3 regions of the Pseudochelatococcus sp. B33 genome follow, and region 3 is predicted to be linked to each of the others. Evidence: predicted binding sites of a transcription regulator. Region 3 holds the regulator's gene; each other region holds the start of a gene.
The links. The regulator PhoB, encoded in region 3, activates phosphate uptake and scavenging genes when phosphate is short. The targets are predictions, from matches to a motif close to TGTCATNNANCTGTCAT.
Positions count from the first base shown of each region.

Region 1 (6,634 bases), on a different contig from region 3:
CGTCGAGATAGGCAAAGCTGTAGGCGGTATCCTCGACGTCGATTTCATCCAGCATGGGCCGGCTCCCCGATAGCGGACTCTTCCTCCTGCACCGCCGCATATTTCTCGGCATGGGTGGCGCGGAGCTGGGCGAGGAGCTGGAGCTGCGCCTGAAAATCCACATAATGAGGCAGCTTCAGGTGCTGTACGAGACCGGAGGCGGCGACATTGTCGGTGTGCGAGAGAACGAATTCCTCGTCCTGAACCGGATATTGCGTCTCCTCGCCGAATTCCTTGCCGCGCAGCGCCCGGTCGACCACGGCCATGGAAATGGCCTTGCGCTCGCCATGACCGAAGACGAGGCCATAGCCGCGCGTATGGCCGGGAGGACGCTCCGGATCGCCGGCGAACAGGTGGACCGTGCGGCACTCCGTGACACGGATCGAGCCCATCCCGACCTCAAGCCCGATTTCCGGGATTTCCATCGCGACCGTCACATCGCCATGCCGCAACTCGCCGACGAAGGGATGGTTGCTGCCATAACCGCGCATGGAGGAATAGCAGAGAGACATCAGGAAGCCCTCGTCACCTTGCGCGAGATTCTGCAGGCGCTGGTCGCGACGGCTCGGAAAGGCGAGCGAGTCGCGGGTGAGGTCCGCCACGTCCGAAGCGTCGCCCGGCAGCTCCGTTTCGAGCGCATCGGACGGCGCCAGCGACCCGACATCCCGGGTGAGGATTTCGGCCTGGCGGAAAATATCGTCGTCGGAGGCATCGTCCTCCGGCAGCACGCCCTCCCGATCCTCTCCGCCTTCCATCAGGCCGAAATCGAGGAGACGGTGCGTGTAGTCATAGGTCAGCCCCAGAATCTGCCCGCCGGGCACGTCCTTGTGTGTGGTGGAGATGCGGCGGCGAACCGTCATGGCGGCTGTATCGACGGGGCTGGTGAAGCCGAAGCGCGGCAGGGTGGCGCGGAAGGCGCGAAGCAGGAATATGGCTTCGCTGAGATCGCCCTCCGCCTGCTTGATCGCGAGCGCGGCCAGCGTCGGGTCATAAAGACCGCCCTCGGCCATCACGCGATCAACGGCGAGCGTGAGCTGCTCACGAATCTGAGCAACCGACATCTCATTGAGGGACCGGTCGCCGCGCCTGCGCTTCGCGATCAGCCGGTGCGAGGCTTCGATGGCTTTTTCGCCGCCCTTGATAGCGCTCATCGGATAGTCGCCTTTGCAGTGCGCGGCAGGCCCATGATGCGGTTGCCCGAGGCCAGGAACGCATCGATGCCGAGTGGATAGCGGCTGGCATTGTGGTTCCAGGCGGGCCAGAACCATTCGGGGAGGCCGGTGGGCGCGGCTTCGATCTCGTGCTCGATGCCTGGGCCGGACAACGTGACGAGTTGGCCACCTTCCAGCGACGGAAGCTGGAGGATGAGCGTCGTGGAGCGGTCGGGATAGGCCGGCTCGCCGGGCGCGAAGGCATCGAGCGGCGGCATGTCTTCCGGTTCGCCGATCAGGGCGAAGGCCGCTTCGGCCAGGTCGACAACACAAGGCGCGCCCGTGTGGTAGCGCAGATAGCGCCGAATTTCCTCCGTGAGGAAGGTCCGGTCGAGCCAGAGAGGCGTGTCGTGATCGAGGAGGGTCAGGACGATCGCCGCAACCGCGCCTTCCATGCGCGGCGTCAGGCGGGTGGGCACGCAGACCTCGATAATCCGGCCCGGACGGGCGAGCGCCGTGAGAATGCCGCGAAACGCCCGCTGCGACTGGTGGACGGGATCGGCGAAATGCGGGGCGATGGTGATGGCGTTCATTGTTGCCCCTACCCTCTCGTGACCATGAAGAAATCGACCTTGCTGCCATAGGCTTCGCGGACGATGGCACGCCGCCTCTCCTCGGCGGCCTCGGCAAGCGCATCGATGTGAGGCGCGATCTCGTGTCCGCCGGTCGACATCTCATGCTGCATGAGTCCGTCGAAAATGGCGGCAAGCGCCGCGTGACGCTTGCTGCGCCCCACGACATAGGAAACGCCGACCTCGCCGCTCTCGATCTGCACAGAGCAGCGGGTGACCGCGACCTCGCCGAGATTGAAAAGGACGCCCGTGCCGTTAGCACGGGCGCGGACCATGGCCGCCCCCTGCTCGGGACGACGCACCCACTGGAAGGACGGCTGGCGGACCGCCTTCCAGTGCTCCTCGATCTCGGCAACCGATGAGTGGGCGAGCACCGTCATCCACCTTTCCCGGGATAGGGATGCCCTGCCCGCTTCCGACAGCTGATCCATGACGCGCCTCAGAGAACCTGCCGACCGGCAACCCAGACATTGCGGATGATGGGCGTATCGTCACGCTCGTTCACACGTACAAGATCGCCACGAAGGCCCGGCGCGATCTCGCCGCGATCGGAGAGGCCGAAAAGCTCGGCGGGCCGCTTTGTGCCCATGGCAATCGCTTTTGGCAGGCCGAGGCCGATCGAATCCGCGGTCAGGACCCAGAGGGCGTGGAGCAGGCTGGCGGGAATGTAATCGGAACAGACGATATCGACGAGGCCCTCCGCAGCAAGATCGCGGCCCGAGACGTTGCCGGCATGAGAGCGGCCTGCAACGATGTTGGGCGAGCCGGTGATGATCGCCATTCCCGCCGCACCGGCCGCGCGCGCCGAGTCGATGGAGATCGGAAACTCCGAGATTGTCATGCCGAAGGCCTCAGCCTCGGCGATGTGCCCGACCAGCGTGTCGTCATGACTGGCGAAAGGCAGTGCTCGCGCCTTGCAGGCCTCGACAAGGGCAAGACGGTTGTTGCGTGCAAGTTCATCCGTGACGGCAGCGTCGGCCTCTTCGCGGGCGATTTCCTCCTCGCTCGCCTTCTTGCGGAGCATGGTACGGCGGAAGCGAGCGGGGTCCCGACCGGGGCTGTCGTCAAGAATGGTGACGAAGCGCACGAGGGGATCATCCAGATAAGGGGCGAGAACATCCATCAACCCCGCCTCGCGCGCATCGCAACGCAGGTGGAGCAGATGGTCTATGCGCAGGAGGCCGGCTCTGCGGGCATCGGCGAGCCCCCGGATCATCAGCGGGAGGAGCTTTCTCCGGTCGGGGTTGCCGACCGCCCCGACGACGAGGGAATCGAAAACCGTCGTGATGCCCGCGGCAGCAAGAATAATGTCATGCGTCATGGCCGCGTTCATCGGGTGCCAGAACATTCCCGCGCGCGGCATGCTCGTCTTCTCGAGATGGTCCGTGTGGACGTCGACGAGGCCAGGCAGAAGATAGTCCCCCTCAAGGTCGAGCGCACCCGGAACCGCCGTGGCTCCGCCGGCGATATCGACAATGATGCCGTCGAGCACCTGCACCGTTCCGCGCAGGACTTCGTCAGCCGTCACAATGCGGGCGTTGGTGAAAACCATTTCGGCGGAGCGCTCCGTCGAACCAGCATGCCGCATTTCCGGCGATATCACTCCAAGATCGTTCATTGCAGGCCTGCATATCCCTCTTGCTCATCAGAGTGGGAAATTTAGGTTTCCTGCGTTATGCTTTTGCATCAGTTCGATGACGGACAGGCTACGAAAACTGTAACAGTTCAGGATTGGTATGTGCGACGCTCGTCGTGTTGATGTGGGCGGCCTGCTCTACTATTGTGCCGTCCTTGAGGTCCGCAGATGACCTTGAGGCCCGCAGATGAACACCAATCTCCCCCCCGAGAAGGCGTCGCTTGCCGAAAGGCGAGGCTCGACCTCGCTCTGGCGCCTCATCGTCGAGACGCTGACCAAGGACATCATCACCGGGAAATATGTCCCTGGCGACCGCCTGCCAACCGAACAGGAACTCGCCGTCACATTCAACGTCCATCGCAACACGATACGCAGGGCCCTCCAGGTCCTCCGCGACCAGGACCGCATCCGTATCGAGCAGGGTCGCGGCAGCTTCGTGCGGGAACGGGTCGTGCGCCATCCGCTCGGACTGAAGACCCGCCTCATCTCGACTCTGCAGGATGTTGAGCGGACCGGCGAGCGCCGCTTCCTGTACGCGCAGCGCGTGCGGGCGGACAAGTCGATCGCCAGCGACCTGAAAATCCAGAGGAACCAGTTCGTCCGGAAGGTCGAACGGCTAAGCCTTGCCGATGGCGTTCCGGTCTCTGTTTCCTCCAATTATTTCCCGCTTCCACGCTTCAAGGGCATCGAGAAATACATCGAGGAATCGAACAGTTTCACCGAAGCCTGGCGTCACTACGGGATTGAAGACTACAGCCGCTTCGAAACGCGAATCACGGCGATTCCATTGTCAAGCGCCGACGCCGACATCCTCCTGCAGCCACGTCGCCGGCCCGCCATCCTCATGGTCAACATCAATGTCGACGCAGATGGCATTCCGATCGTCGTCTCCCACACGCGGGTCTCACCGCAGCACATGGAACTCATCGTCCGCTACTGATTCGCGCCTCCACTACGAGCTCTCCGCCTTCCTGCCTGATATCGACGATGCCGACTACGAAATGATGCGGCAAGGCTCTATCGTGATCGGCCAGCCGCAAGTCGCCAAGCCGCTAGAGCAGACGACAGGCTCCCCGCGGCCGCAAGAATATTACTCGATCAAGCCGAAGCCTTTGCTTCCCGCCAGCATGTTGTCAGAAAAGATCTCTTCTGTTTACGGCTCTCTTCCACGGCGGGTATGAATTGACGGGTTGTCTCAAATCCGTCAGGCATGCGTCACGTTCGCGACACATCGCTGTAACCGTCAAAGCCTCTCCTGTGAGAACCGAGAATTCGGTGAAGATACGAGAGGAGTTGTCCATGTTTCTTCGCAAGCTCGCACTGGCGACCGCCTTCATCGCGGCTGCCTTTGCCAATGCAGCGTCGGCTGCCGAGACTTATCGCTTCGCCGTGACCGATATCGAAGGCCTCGAGGAGCTCCAGAGAGAATACACGGCCTTCCGCGATACGCTCGCCGAGACCACCGGCCTTCAGTTCGAGTTTTTCCCGGTCAGCAACCGGACCGTCGCGGGCGAAGCCCTGCGCGCCGAGCAGGTCGAGTTCGTCCTCACCGGCCCGTCCGAATACACGATCTACCGCAGCCGGACGAAGGTCGTTCCGGTCGTCGCCTTCTCGCGTCCCGACTACTTCTCGGTCGTCGCCGTGCGCCAGGACAGCGGCATCCGCACCATCGCCGACCTCAAGGGCAAGACCATCGCGCTCAACGACATCGGCTCGACTTCCGGCCATATCGGCCCGTCGCTGGTGCTTGCCGCCGGCGGCCTAGACCCGTCCAAGGACACCACGGGCCAGCACCTCTCCTCCGAGGTGGGCTACACCGCCCTCAAGCGTGGTGACGTGGCGGCGCTCGGCGTTTCGAGCAGCAACTACGTCAGGCTCCGCGACAGGGACCCGGAAGTGAACTCCGGTACCTTCCGCGTGATCGGCCGCAGCCCGGACCTGCCGAACGACGTGCTGATCGCCGGCGCCCATGTCGACCCCGCGATCGTCGAGAAGTTGAAGGAAACCTTCCGCAATCCGGAGACCGCCGCGAAGCTGATAAAGGCGCTCTCGGCCACTGAGGACGGCGCCGACCGCTACAAGCTCTCCGCCTTCCTGCCCGACGTGCAGGACAGCGATTACGAGATGATGCGCCAAGGCTATATCGCCATCGGCCAGCCGCAATTCGCCAAGCCCGTGGAGTAATCCCTATGCAGCTGCGTCACCAGCTCCAGGCCGAAACGGGCATGGGCGTCGTCACCCATTTCGCGACCGACCATTCGCCAGCCACCACCGACCTCTCTGTCCGTGGCCTCACCAAGCGCTTCGGCTCGATGGAGATCCTGCGTGATGTCAGCTTCTCGGTCGCCAAAGGCTCCGTTGTCGCCCTCATCGGCGCCAACGGAGCCGGCAAGTCGACCCTCCTGCGTTGCTGCCTGCGCCTGATCGAGCCCGATGAAGGCTCGATCGAAATCCTCGGCGCACCGCTGACCGGCCAGAAGCACTCGGCCCTCGCCAAGACGCGGGCCAAGGTCGGCTTCGTCTTCCAGAAACACAATCTCTCCGGCCGGCTTTCGGCTCTCAGCAATGTCGTGCACGGCGCGCAGTCGCGTCTCCGCGGGCCGCTCACCTGGCATCAGGCACTGGCTCCTCGCTCCGTCCGCGATGATGCGATGGAGATGCTCAACTATGTCGGCCTCGCCCATCGCGCGATGAGCCGCGCCGACAAGCTTTCCGGCGGCCAGTCGCAGCGCGTGGCGATTGCCCGCGCGCTCATGCAACGGCCGAGCATCATCTTCGCCGACGAGCCGGTCGCGAGCCTCGACCCGACCGCCGGAGAGGAAGTCATGGCCCTCCTCATCAGCCTCGCCCGCACGCGCGGCGTGACCGTGGTCTTCACCACGCACAACCTTCGCCATGCACTCGACTATTCCGAGCGGATCATCGGCCTTCGCGCCGGCCGCATCGCCATGGACGACCGCGCCAGCAGCTACAGCGCCGAAACGCTGAGGACCTTCTATGCCTGATCCCGTCTCCACAAGGCTGCGGGCGCCCTCGCGCCTCGGCCGGACCACGCCGCTGCAATTCACCCTCCTCGTGGCCGTCGGGGGGGCGCTCGTCTTCTCTTTCTACGATTCCGGCTTCTCGGTATGGCGCTTCATCGAGGGCCTGCCGAATATCTGGCGGCTGCTGACAGA
Region 1 covers NZ_JBSEFH010000003.1:166,796-173,429, forward strand. Annotated here, with positions in the region: gene ACUSIJ_RS04320 (alpha-D-ribose 1-methylphosphonate 5-phosphate C-P-lyase PhnJ) at 1-55, opposite strand, end outside; gene ACUSIJ_RS04325 (carbon-phosphorus lyase complex subunit PhnI) at 45-1,190, opposite strand; gene phnH (phosphonate C-P lyase system protein PhnH) at 1,187-1,783, opposite strand; gene phnG (phosphonate C-P lyase system protein PhnG) at 1,792-2,253, opposite strand; gene ACUSIJ_RS04340 (alpha-D-ribose 1-methylphosphonate 5-triphosphate diphosphatase) at 2,262-3,440, opposite strand; gene phnF (phosphonate metabolism transcriptional regulator PhnF) at 3,646-4,398, shown strand; gene phnD (phosphate/phosphite/phosphonate ABC transporter substrate-binding protein) at 4,758-5,642, shown strand; gene ACUSIJ_RS04355 (phosphonate ABC transporter ATP-binding protein) at 5,648-6,463, shown strand; gene phnE (phosphonate ABC transporter, permease protein PhnE) at 6,456-6,634, shown strand, end outside.
Region 1: the regulator PhoB is predicted to act here: its motif matches at 4,661-4,677, upstream of phnD (phosphate/phosphite/phosphonate ABC transporter substrate-binding protein).

Region 2 (6,634 bases), on a different contig from region 3:
CGGGCAGCGTCATGAAGAACTGGCGGAACAGGAAAGTGGCCGTCGCGGAGGCGATCAGCGGCAGGGTGAGGCCGGCATAGGAATTGAGCAGGCCGAGATCCGCGACCACCTTGAAGGTCGGCAGGATGCGCACCTCGACGGGCAGCATCAGGGTGATGAAGATCATCCAGAAGAACAGCATGCGGCCGGGAAAGCGGAAATAGATGATGGCATAGGCCGAGATGATGGAGATGGCGATCTTGCCCACCGTGATCACCGTCGCCATGACGAACGCGTTCCACAGCATCAGCCCCAGCGGCGGCGTGCCGGCCATCGCCATCCCCTGGCGGAATATCCCGCCGTAGTTGGCGGCGAGTTCCGCGCCCGGCAGCAGCGGCATCACGCCACTGACGAAGGCGCCGTCCGGATGGGTGGAGGCGACGAAGGCGAGATAGACGGGCAGCGCCACGATGGCCACGCCCGCGATCAGCACGAGGTGGGTGAGGACGTTGAGCCAAGGTCTGTTCTCGATCATACCCTGTTCTCGATCATGCCCTGGTTGTCGCTCATCGCCCGCCCCTCAATACTGCACGCGCCGCTCGACATAGCGGAACTGGACGATGGTGAGCGCGATCACGATCAGCATCAGCACCACCGACTGCGCCGCGGACGAGCCGATGTTGAGGCCGAGCACGCCGTCGGCGAACACCTTGAACACGAGGATGTTCGTCGCCCCCGCCGGCCCGCCGCCGGTGGTCGCGTCGACGATGGCGAAGGTGTCGAACATGGCGTAGTTGACGTTGATGATCAGCAGGAAGAAGGTCGTGGGCGACAGCAGCGGAAAGACGACGGTGAGAAACCGCTTCAACGGCCCCGCGCCGTCGATGGCTGCCGCCTCGATCAGCGAGCGCGGGATCGATTGCAGCCCGGCGACGAAGAACAGGAAGTTGTAGGACACCTGCTTCCAGCTCGCCGCCACCACCAGCATGATCATGGCGTGGTCGCCGTTGACGCGGTGGTTCCAGCGCACGTCGGCGAACGACAGCAGATAGGGGAAGATGCCGATGGTGGGGTTGAACAGGAACCACCACAGCACGCCCGCCACCACCGGCGCCACCGCATAGGGCCACACCAGCAGCGTGGTGTAGATGCCCCCGAGCCGGATGAGCCGGTCGACGGACACGGCGAGCAGCAACGCCAGCGACATCGACGCGAGAGTGACCGACACCGCGAACACCGCCGTGACCCGGATCGAATCCACGTAGGCGCGATCCTCGAACAGGCGGATGTAGTTGTCGAACCAGACGAAGGAGGCGCTGAGGCCGAAAGGGTCCTCGCGCACGAAGGACGACACCACCGCCTGCCCTGCGGGCCACAGGAAGAACACGACGGTGATCGCGATCTGCGGCGCCAGCAGCGCATAGGGCAGGATTTTGTTCGGGAAGATCGTGCGTTTGGTCTGCATGCGGACGAGCCGGTCCCGTCAGAAGGCGGCAAGACCCGCGCCGGCCGGCGCGGGCCCGCCGTTGGCGACGAACGCGTCTTACTTGTTGGCGGCCTCGAAGTCGCGCAGGATGCGGTTGCCGCCGGCGACCGCCGCGTCGAGCGCGTCCTTGGCGGACTTCTTGCCGGCGAGCAACGCCTCGAACTCGCTGTCGATCACGTCGCGCACCTGGGCGAGGTTGCCGAAGCGGACGCCCTTGGAGTTGGCCGAAGGCTCGCCGCGGGTGATCTGGTTGATGGCGATGTCGGTGCCGGGGTTCTTCTCGTAGTAGCCCTGCTCCTTGCCGAGCTCGAACGCGGCGTAGGTGATCGGCAGGTAGCCGGTGAACTGGTGCCAGTCGGCCTGCACCTCGGGCTTCGACAGGTAGGAGAAGAACTTGGCCACGCCCTTGTATTCCTCGGCCGGACGGCCCTGGAGCACCCACAGCGTCGCGCCGCCAATAATGGAGTTCTTCGGCTCCGTGATCACGTCGTCATAGTAGGGCAGCGGCGCGAAGCCGACCTCGAAGGTCTTGGCGTTGGCCACGACGCCGGCGCGCGAGGCCGAGGAGTTCATGTAGATGGCGCATTCGCCGGAATAGAACTTCGGCGGGGCGTCGTTGCCGCCCACCGGGCCGCCGTACTGGAAGATGCCCTCATCCGACCACTTCTTGAGGTTCTCGAAGTGCTTGACCTGGGCGTCGCCGTTGAACTGGAACTCGGTCGCGAGGCCGCCGAAGCCGTTCTCCAGCGTGCCGTAGGGCTTGTCGTGCAGAGCCGAAAAGTTCTCGAGCTGCACCCACGACACCCAGCCGGTGGTGAAGCCGCACTTGGCGGCGCCGGTCTCGAGGATCTTCTTCGAGAACGCCTCGACGTCGGCCCAGGTCTTGGGCGGCGTGTCGCGGTCGAGGCCGGCCTTCTCGAACGCGTCCTTGTTGTAATAGAGGATCGGCGTCGAGGAGTTGAAGGGCAGTGACAGGATGTTGCCTTCGGTGTCCGAATAGTAGCCGACGACAGGCGCGAGATAGCTCTTCGGATCGAAGGGCTCGTCGTTGTCGGCCATCAGCTGGAAGACCGGGTAGACGGCGCCCTTGGCGGCCATCATCGTGCCGGTGCCGACCTCGAACACCTGCACGATGGCCGGGTTCTGCTTGGCGCGGAAGGCGGCGATGGCGGCCGTCAGCGTCTCGGGGTAGGAGCCCTTGTAGACGGGCACGATCTTGTAATCGGACTGGCTGTCGTTGAAGCCCTTGGCGATCTCCTCGAGCTTGACGCCGAGCTCACCGCCCATCGCATGCCACCACTGGATTTCCGTCTGCGCGAGAGCGGGGGCCGTGAACGCGAACGAGACGGCCAGCGCCATCCCGGAAATATGAACCTTGCTTGCCATGGTCGTTTCTCCATGCAGGATGACGGCCCCCTCCGCGGGAACCTGCCTCTGTTGCCGAGATAGGCGCTGGCGATGATGCTTCGTTGACAGGCCGATGACGATTTAACGACATAAAGCCCTCGTGTGGAGGCTTCATGACATCATGACAGGGGGGCGCGCCGCCGGGTGAGCGTCACCCGCGCTGGAAGGCGCCGGGCGATACGCCGGTCCATTCCCGGAAGGCGCGCGAAAAACTCTTCTCGCCGCGGAAGCCCGTGAGGTGGGCGATCTGCTTCAGCGGCCGGTTGGTACGCCGCATCAGGTCGATGGCCTGCTCGCGGCGCACGTCGTCCTTGATCTGTTGCAGCGACGCCCCCTCCTCCCGTAACTGCCGGTGCAGGGTGCGGCTCGATATGGCGAGCGCCGCGGCGAGCACTTCCGCGTTCGGCAGGCCGGCGCGGCCGGCCGGCGCGCGCATGTGGCCCTTGAGCAGGCTCTTCACCCTGTCCACCAGCAGGCGGTCGCGCTTGTATTGCAGCACGGTGAGCAGCAGCGCCCTCTGCAGCATGGCGCGCGTCGCCGCCTCGTCGCGCAGGGGGGCGAGCGCCAGATAGTCGGCATCGAAGCTGAAACCGGCGAGCTCCGCCCCGAACCGCGCCTCGCCGGGAAACATCGCCCGGTACGACGCCGCGTGCGCCGGGCGCGGAAACGGGAACGTCAGATCGTCGAGCGGAATGCGCGAGTCGATCAGCCAGCAGGCGAAGCCGTGCACCATGCGCAGCACCGACACCAGGCAGAATTCGCGCAGCCGGTCCGGGATGCGCCCTTCATGGAGCGCGAGGCTCGCCTGCCCCGCCTTGACGGTCAAGGTAAGCCGGATATCCTCGGTCAGGAGCCCGTGGCAGCGGCACCAGCGCTTGAGGGCAATGCCGAGATCGGGCGCCGTCACAGCCGCCCGGCACAGCAGGCCGTGGCTTCCCCACGGCAGACGGCGCGAGAACCAGCCGAGCGCCTCGTCGTCGAGCTCGCGCATGGCGAAACCCGACAGCGCCTCGAACTGCTCGGCCGTGACGCGCGCCGCCGGATCCGCGAGAAGATGCGGCGCAATCCGTGCCTGCCGCAGGGCCGCTTCCGGCGACCGGCCACGGATGGCATAAGCCTCTGTTATTGCTATCACAAATGCAATCGGCGTGACTGCGGACAAGGTCTTTCCGGCGCTCCGTATCATGGCCGCATGATTGCGCGATGATGGCGTGATTTGCAACCATTGTGGCACCAATTGGCGGATGGAACGGTTTACTCTGAAACCCATGAGGTCAATGAGACGGCACAACGACAACAAGCGGGAGCGAGACCGATGACATTTTCAGGGCTGGGACTCGATTTCGATCTGGGCGAGGATGTCGACGCCCTGCGGGAAGCGGTTCAGGCGTTCGCGGCCAGGGAGATCGCGCCCATCGCCGCCGACGTGGACCGCGACAACGTCTTCCCCGCTCCCTTGTGGCGCAAGCTCGGGGAACTCGGCGTCCACGGCCTCACCGTCAGCGAGGAATACGGCGGCACCAATCTCGGCTATCTCGCCCATATCGTCGCCATGGAGGAGATCTCGCGCGCCTCGGGCTCCGTCGGCCTGTCCTACGGCGCGCACTCCAACCTGTGCGTGAACCAGATCCGCCGCAACGGCACCGAGGCGCAGAGGCGGCGATACCTGCCCAAGCTCGTCTCGGGCGAGCATGTCGGCGCGCTCGCCATGAGCGAGCCCGGCGCGGGATCGGACGTGGTCAGCATGAAGCTCAGGGCCGAAAGACAAGGCGACCGCTTCGTGCTCAACGGCTCGAAGATGTGGATCACCAACGGCGGCGACGCCGATACGCTCGTCATCTACGCCAAGACCGATCCGTCGGCGGGGCCGAAGGGCATCACGGCCTTCATCGTCGAGAAGGGTTTTCCGGGGTTTTCGGCCGGCGCCAAGCTCGACAAGCTCGGCATGCGCGGCTCGAACACCTATCCCCTGTTCTTCGACAATGTCGAGGTGCCGGAGGAGAACGTGCTTGGCGGCGTCGGCAACGGTGTCAGGGTGCTGATGTCGGGCCTCGATTACGAGCGGGCGGTGCTTTCCGGCGGGCCGCTCGGGCTGATGGCGGCCGCGATGGATGCGATCGTGCCCTATATCCACGAGCGCAGGCAGTTCGGCCAGAGCATCGGCGAATTCCAGCTCATGCAGGGCAAGATCGCCGACATCTACACCACTTGGCAGGCGACACGGGCCTATGTCTACGCGCTCGGCAAGGCGTGCGACCGGGGCGACCACGCCCGCACACTGCGCAAGGACGCGGCCGGGGCGATCCTCTATTCCGCGGAAAAGGCGACGTGGATCGCCGGCGAGGCCATCCAGACGCTGGGCGGCGTCGGCTACACCCGGGAATTCCCGGTCGAGCGCCTGTGGCGCGACGCCAAGCTCTACGAAATCGGCGCCGGCACGTCGGAGATCCGGCGCATGCTCATCGGGCGCGAGCTGTTCAACGAAACCGGAAACTGATCATGGCCGTCATCGACACCAGGATCAGCCCGCGCGCTGCCGATTTCCAGGCGAACGCGCAAGCCATGCAGGCGCTCGTCGTCGACCTGCGCCAGCGCCTCGCGCAGGTGGCGCAGGGCGGCGGCGAGGCGGCGCGCGCAAAACACGTGGCGCGCGGCAAGCTCCTGCCGCGCGAGCGGGTGGAGCTGCTGCTCGACCCCGGCACGCCGTTCCTCGAGATCGCGGCCATGGCGGCCTATGAGGTCTACAAGGAGAAGGACGGCAGCGATTCCGCCCCCGCGGCCGGCATCATCGCCGGCATCGGACGCATCGCGGGACGCGAGTGCGTCATCGTCTGCAACGACGCCACGGTGAAGGGCGGCACCTACTTTCCGCTCACCGTCAAGAAGCACCTCAGGGCGCAGGAGATCGCCCAGCAGAACCGGCTGCCCTGCGTCTATCTGGTGGACTCGGGCGGCGCCAACCTGCCCAACCAGGACGAGGTGTTCCCGGACCGCGACCATTTCGGCCGTATTTTTTATAACCAGGCCAACATGAGCGCCGAGGGCATTGGCCAGATCGCCGTCGTCATGGGCTCGTGCACCGCCGGCGGCGCCTATGTGCCGGCGATGAGCGACGAGACGATTATCGTCAAGAATCAGGGCACTATTTTTCTGGCCGGCCCTCCCCTGGTGAAGGCCGCGACCGGCGAGGTGGTGAGCGCCGAGGCGCTCGGCGGCGGCGACGTGCACACGCGCCTCTCCGGCGTCGCCGACCATCTCGCCAACGACGACACCCACGCGCTGGCGCTCGCGCGCCGGGCCGTCGCCAACCTGAACCTGTCCAAAAAAATCCCGCTCGACGTCGTCCCGGCCCGGCCGCCGAAATACGACCCGGCCGAGATCTACGGCATCATCCCGACCGACACGCGAAAACCCTTCGACGTGCGCGAGATCATCGCCCGCATCGTCGACGCTTCCGCGTTCGACGAGTTCAAGGCCCGCTTCGGCCCCACGCTGGTGACGGGCTTCGCGCATATCGAGGGCCTGCCGGTCGGCATCATCGCCAACAACGGCATCCTGTTCTCGGAGAGCGCGGCCAAGGGGGCGCATTTCGTCGAACTGTGCTGCCAGCGGCGCATTCCACTCGTCTTCCTGCAGAACATCACCGGCTTCATGGTCGGGCAGAAATACGAGAACGAGGGCATCGCCCGCCACGGCGCCAAGATGGTCACGGCAGTAGCCTGCGCCAACGTGCCGAAGTTCACCGTCATCATCGGCGGCTCG
Region 2 covers NZ_JBSEFH010000006.1:235,539-242,172, forward strand. Annotated here, with positions in the region: gene ugpE (sn-glycerol-3-phosphate ABC transporter permease UgpE) at 1-514, opposite strand, end outside; gene ugpA (sn-glycerol-3-phosphate ABC transporter permease UgpA) at 560-1,444, opposite strand; gene ugpB (sn-glycerol-3-phosphate ABC transporter substrate-binding protein UgpB) at 1,523-2,851, opposite strand; gene ACUSIJ_RS08765 (AraC family transcriptional regulator) at 3,024-4,007, opposite strand; gene ACUSIJ_RS08770 (isovaleryl-CoA dehydrogenase) at 4,188-5,369, shown strand; gene ACUSIJ_RS08775 (carboxyl transferase domain-containing protein) at 5,372-6,634, shown strand, end outside.
Region 2: the regulator PhoB is predicted to act here: its motif matches at 2,946-2,962, upstream of ugpB (sn-glycerol-3-phosphate ABC transporter substrate-binding protein UgpB).

Region 3 (6,634 bases):
GCGGCCCTGTTCGGCATGCTCTGGCTGGTGCTCATTCTCGCGGTGCTTGTCTGGCAGGGGCTGGCCGGGCTGTCGCCGCACGTGTTCACGGAGATCACGCCGAGCATCGGCAGCACGGGGGGCGGCCTGCTCAACGCCATCATCGGCTCGCTGATGATGGTGTTCTTCGCCGTGCTCATCGGCACGCCGCTCGGGCTTCTGGCCGGCACGTACATGGCGGAATACGGCCGCTATGAAAAGCTGACGAACGTCGTGCGCTTCATCAACGACATCCTGCTGTCGGCGCCGTCGATCGTCATCGGCCTGTTCATCTACGAAATCCTGGTCGCGCCGTTCGGCACCTTCTCGGGCTGGGCGGGCTCGGCGGCGCTCGCCGTCATCGTGATCCCGGTCGTGGTGCGCACCACCGAGGACATGCTGCTGCTCGTGCCGAACCAGTTGCGCGAGGCGGCGGCGGCGCTCGGGTTGCCTCGGTCCATCATCATCAGGCAGGTCGCCTACAAGGCGGCGCTTGCGGGGATCGTCACCGGCGTGCTGCTGGCGGTGGCGCGCATCAGCGGCGAGACGGCACCGCTGCTGTTCACCGCGCTCAGCAACAACTTTTTTTCGACTTCGATGTCACAGCCGATCGCCAGCCTGCCGGTCGTGATCTACAACTTCACCAAGACGCCTGACGAGAACATGCAGCAGCTTGCGTGGACGGGCGCCCTGTTGATCACCTTCACGGTTCTCGCGATGAGCATCGCGGCTCGGGCTCTCTCCACGAGGAGGACGAAATGACAATCCAGACCGCCACGTCCCCCGGGCCGCCGGCGATCCCCGCGGGCCCGCTCACCGAAAAGGTCTCGGTCCGCAACCTCAAGTTCTACTACGGCAGCAACCTGGCGCTGAAGAACATCAACCTGCCGTTGTACGACCGGATCGTCACGGCCTTCATCGGCCCGTCGGGTTGCGGCAAGTCCACGCTTCTGCGCGTGCTCAACCGCATGTACGACCTCTATCCCGGCCAGCGGGCCGAGGGCGAGGTGATGGTCGACGGCCGCAACGTGCTCGATCCCGGCCAGGACGTCAACGCGCTGCGCGCGAAGGTGGGCATGGTGTTCCAGAAGCCGACGCCGTTCCCGATGACGATCTACGAGAACATCGCGTTCGGCGTCCGCCTTTACGAGAGCCTGAACAAGGCGGAAATGGACGAGCGGGTCGAGTCCTCCCTGCGCCGCGCCGCGCTGTGGGAGGAGGTGAAGGACAAGCTGAACGTCTCCGGCCAGAGCCTTTCGGGCGGGCAGCAGCAGCGTCTATGCATCGCGCGCACCGTCGCGGTGAAGCCGGAGGTGATCCTGTTCGACGAGCCCTGCTCGGCGCTCGATCCGATTTCCACCTCGAAGGTGGAGGAACTGATCGACGAATTGCGCGAGGACTACACGATCGCCATCGTCACGCATAATATGCAGCAGGCGGCGCGCGTGTCTCAGTTCACAGCGTTCATGTATCTCGGCGAGCTGGTGGAATTCGCGGAAACGACGAAGATCTTCACCGCGCCGAACGATAAGCGGACGCAGGATTATATCACCGGCCGTTTCGGCTGATCGCTGGGATCGGGCGGCGGGGTGCTGTCCATTCTGGCCTTTTGAACGGGATGTGTGGTCATGCCTGAGCATATCGTGACGTCATTCGATGCCGATCTCGAACTCTTGCGCAGCAAGATCGCCGAGATGGGCGGCATCGCGGAGAAAATGCTGGACGATTCGACGCGTGCGCTGGTGCGCCGCGACGTCGCGCTCGCGCGCCAGGTCATCGATGCGGATGCGAGGCTCGACGGCCTGCAGCACGAAATCGAGGAACACGCGGTCGCGACCATCGCCCGGCGCCAGCCGGTGGCCATCGACCTGCGCGACCTCGTGTCCGCCATTCGCGTGGCCGGCGACGTGGAGCGCATCGGGGATCTCGCCAAGAACACCTCCAAGCGCGTGCTCGCCATCAGCAACGAGGCCCATCCGGCCAAGATCGTCGGCGGCGTTCAGCACATGAGCGACCTCGTGCAGGCGCAGCTCAAGGACGTGCTCGACGCCTACGCCCAGCGCGACGAGCAGAAGGCGCTCGATGTCTGGAACCGGGACGACCGCATCGACGCGCTCTACAATTCGGTCTTCCGCGAGCTTCTGACGTATATGATGGAAGATACGCGCAACATCACCTTTTGCACGCATCTGCTGTTCCTGGCGAAGAACATAGAGCGCATCGGCGACCACACCACCAATATCGCCGAGACCATCTATTACCTCACCACCGGCGAGACGCTGTCGGGCGAGCGCCCCAAGGGCGACACGACGAGCTTCGCGACGGCGGAAAAGCTATGATCGCGGTCGGCCGAGCCGGCTGACGCGCAAAACCATGTTTCCTTCTCCGATGTCCGGAGGGTATGCAGATCTTTGAACACGTGATGTCTCGCGCCCCTGCGAGCGGTATAACGAGGATCTTATGGTGGGACCGCGCATATTGATCGTCGAGGACGAAGAACCGCTGGCGCTGCTGCTGCGCTACAATCTGGAAGCCGAGGGCTATTCTGTCGATAGCGTGGCGCGTGGCGACGAGGCCGAGATACGCCTGAGGGAACAGGTTCCGGACCTCGTGCTGCTCGACTGGATGCTGCCGGGGCTTTCCGGCATCGAGCTGTGCCGGCGGGTGCGCGCCCGGGGCGATACGGAGCGGCTGCCGATCATCATGCTCACCGCCCGCGGCGACGAGGGCGAGCGGGTGAGGGGGCTTGCCACCGGCGCCGACGACTATGTCGTCAAGCCGTTTTCGGTGCCGGAGCTGCTCGCGCGTGTCCGGGCGCTGCTGCGGCGCACGAAACCCGGCCATGTCGCCACCCTGCTGCTCGCCGGCGACATCGAGCTCGACCGCGAGACGCGCCGTGTGCGCCGCAACGGCCGCGAGCTGCATCTGGGGCCGACCGAATTCAAGCTGCTCGAATTTCTGATGCAGAGCCCGGGACGTGTCTTCACCCGCGAGCAACTGCTCGACGGCGTCTGGGGGCACGACGTCTATATCGACGAGCGCACCGTCGACGTCCACGTGGGACGTCTGCGCAAGGCGATCAACCGTCCGCGCAGTCCCGATCCGATCCGCACCGTTCGCGGCGCGGGCTATGCCTTCGACGAGACGTTTGCCCGCGCCGAATAGGCGGGGCCGTGGCCGCCGGCGCCGCTTCTGCCGGTGCGGTGTCCGCTGAAACGGCAAAGCCTCCCAAGTTCCTCGGGAGGCTTTCTCTATCTCGGCAGTGATGTCGTCGGGCCGACCTGCTCAGGCCCGCTTGCGGTCCCGCCGGCGTTCGAGAACCGGCTGATAGGCGATGCCGGCGTGGTGCGCGCAATAGGGCATACCCGTCACCGAGCGTGCGCCGCAGAAGCGGAAGCTCGGCGAGGTCGGGTCGCCCACCGGCCAGCGGCACATATATTCTCGCAGGTCCATGATGGTGACGCGCTCGGAGAGCGGCACAACGACGCTTTCCCGCGCTGCCGGCACCACCTGCGGAGCGATTTGAGGCACCGCCTGCGGAACGACTTTGGCGACGACATCCTCGGCCGGCCCGGCAACCGCACGAGCGGCGGCGAGGGCGGTATTGCCGAACGTCTGGGCCTGCGGCGGGGGGTCGGCTGGCGGGACGGCGGGAGCCCGGGGGGCGGGCGTGACCGCCGCCGGGGCCTTGCGCACCGGGCGAGGGGTCGCGGCCACCGGAGCCTTGGCGCGTCCGGACAGTCCGAGACGATGAACCTTGCCGATGACCGCATTGCGGCTCACGCCGCCGATCTCCGTCGCGATCTGGCTGGCGCTCAGGCCATCGCTCCAGAGTTTACGCAGTTGCTCGACACGTTCATCAGTCCAGGTATTACCAGGATCGCTCATCATCATGCTCCATTCCACCCCGCGTCGCACGGAATCCTCCATCCCGCCCCAAACGGCAGATCGCCGGGCGCAACGTTCACCTGAGAGGAAACGCTGGGTAGGAGGCAGCCAAACGACATCTCGTGGCCGTCACCCGGGAAACTACAATATGGCGCGACTCTCCTGCAAGAGTCGCGCATGCTTTCGCATGCATTTTCCCACAGGAGAAGTCGTAAACAATTCTTTGACAGCGCAGAAATTGCTGTGAATGCGGGCAATTTCAAGGCGCGGAGGCGACGATCGCGCAAAAAATCCCGCCCGAAACCTCCTGGGGGACGGATTTCGTTCCGGTTTTCGGCCTGCCGGCCGATATCGGCGGATCGCCGCCCGCCGGCAGGGCGGCGGCTGCGGCCTTTGCGCGCAGTGCTGCCCTTGCGGGGAATGCCACCATCCTGCCGCGCGGCTCAGATTCAACTTGAAACTGCCTGCCGCGGCCGCTAAGTTATACAACATGCCGTCCCGTGGGGCGGCTTTTTCCATTGCGCCGTTCGCATTCGCCGGGCTCTGATGGGTGCTTGCCCTCCGGTCTTCCGTCCCGGCTCCCGAACCCGGTGCCGATCCGGTTTCCCGATCCCCGGCCCGGATCGTTTGCGGCGGATGCGTGCCACGCCGGGGCGTGCCGCGTGCGTGGCGCGCGTGCCGCTCTCACGTTCTGGAGTAACAAGCTGTGACGTCGCCGATTTTGCCGACCTATGCGCGGGCCGATGTTGTATTCGAGAAGGGCGAGGGTGTCTGGCTCGAGGCGCGCGGCGGCGAACGATATCTCGACCTCGGCTCCGGCATCGGCGTCAATGCGCTCGGCTACTCTCACCCGCATCTCCTGGCGGCGCTCGAGGAGCAGGCGCACAAGCTCTGGCACGTATCGAACCTGTTCCGGATACCCGCAGCCGAGACGCTGGCCCAGCGCCTCGTCGACGCGAGCTTCGCCGATACGGTGTTCTTCACCAATTCGGGCGCGGAGGCGCTGGAGGCCGCCATCAAGACGGCACGCAAGTATCAGGCCGTCAGCGGCCATCCGGAGCGTTTCCGCCTCATCACCTTCGAGGGCGCGTTCCACGGGCGCACGCTGGCGACCATCGCCGCCGGCGGGCAACAGAAGTATATCGAGGGCTTCGGTCCGAAGGTCGAGGGGTTCGACCAGGTGCCGCTGGGCGACTGGGAGGCGCTTGCCGCCGCCATCACGCCCGAGACGGCGGGCATCCTGATCGAGCCCGTGCAGGGCGAGGGCGGCATCCGCCCGGTTCCGCCGGCCGACCTGCGCCGCCTGCGCCAGATCGCCGACGATCACGGGCTGCTGCTGCTGCTCGACGAGGTGCAGTGCGGCATCGGCCGCACGGGCAAGCTCTTCGCCCATGAGTGGGCCGGCATCCGCCCCGACATCGTCGCGATCGCCAAGGGCATCGGCGGCGGCTTTCCGCTCGGGGCGATGCTCGCGACCGCGGAGGCCGCCAAGGGCATGACGCTCGGCACCCATGGCACGACTTTCGGCGGCAATCCGCTGGCGACGACGGTGGGCAACGCCGTGCTCGACATCATTCTCGCGCCGGGCTTTCTGGAGGACGTGCAGGCGCGCTCCGGGCTGCTGCGCCAGCGGCTGGCGCAGTTGAAGGACAGTCATCCCGACGTGATCGAGGAGGTGCGCGGCGAGGGGCTGATGCTCGGGCTGAAGCTCAAGGTGCCGAACGGCGAATTCGTCAAGCGGGCGCTGGAGCGGCGGCTGGTGACGATCGCGGCGGGCGAGAATGTCGTGCGCCTGCTGCCGCCGCTGATCATCAGCGAGGACGAGATCGGCGCGGCGATCAACGGGCTCGATGCCGTCGCCGCCTCGTTCGATGCGCCCCATGAGGTGGAAAAGACAGAAAGTAACCCAGAATGACGCAGGGCAGCGCAGCATTGGCCACCACGATCTCGAACAGTGCCTCGGGCACGGGCGTGCGCCATTTCCTCGACCTGACCGATTTCGCCGGCGAGCAGTTGCGCGAGATGCTCGAACTCGGCAAGGCGCTGAAGGCGCGCCGGGTCAGGGGCGGGCCGCAGCAGTACCGGCCGCTGGACGGGAAGGTGCTGGCCATGATCTTCGACAAGCCGTCGACCCGCACGCGCGTGTCGTTCGACGTCGGCATCCGGGAGCTGGGCGGCGAACCGCTCATGCTCACGGGCGCGGAGATGCAGCTGGGGCGCGGCGAGTCCATTCCCGACACCGCGCGCGTGCTGTCGCGTTTCGTCGATGCGATCATGATCCGCATTCTCGACCACGCCGCCATGCGCGAGCTCGCCGAATTCGCCACGGTGCCGGTGATCAACGGCCTCACCAAGCAGTCGCATCCGTGCCAGATCATGGCCGACCTGCTGACGTTCGAGGAACATCGCGGACCGATCGGTGGCCGGACGGTGGCCTGGACCGGCGACGCCAACAACGTGCTCACCTCCTGGGTGCATGCCGCCGCCAAGCTTGGCTTCAACATCGCCATCGCTACGCCGGCGGAGCTGGCGCCGCGCGCCGATCTCGTCGAATGGGCGCGGCGCGAGGGGGCGAACGTTCTGCTTACGCGCGATCCGTTCGAGGCGGTGAAGGGGGCCGATGCGGTCATCACCGATTGCTGGGTGTCCATGGGCGACGACGACGAGCGCTACCGCCACAACCTGCTGCGGCCGTATCAGGTCAACGACAGGCTGCTGGCCGCCGCCA
Region 3 covers NZ_JBSEFH010000023.1:42,487-49,120, forward strand. Annotated here, with positions in the region: gene pstA (phosphate ABC transporter permease PstA) at 1-780, shown strand, start outside; gene pstB (phosphate ABC transporter ATP-binding protein PstB) at 777-1,586, shown strand; gene phoU (phosphate signaling complex protein PhoU) at 1,647-2,357, shown strand; gene phoB (phosphate regulon transcriptional regulator PhoB) at 2,482-3,183, shown strand; gene ACUSIJ_RS22375 (GcrA family cell cycle regulator) at 3,304-3,906, opposite strand; gene ACUSIJ_RS22380 (acetylornithine transaminase) at 4,613-5,821, shown strand; gene argF (ornithine carbamoyltransferase) at 5,818-6,634, shown strand, end outside.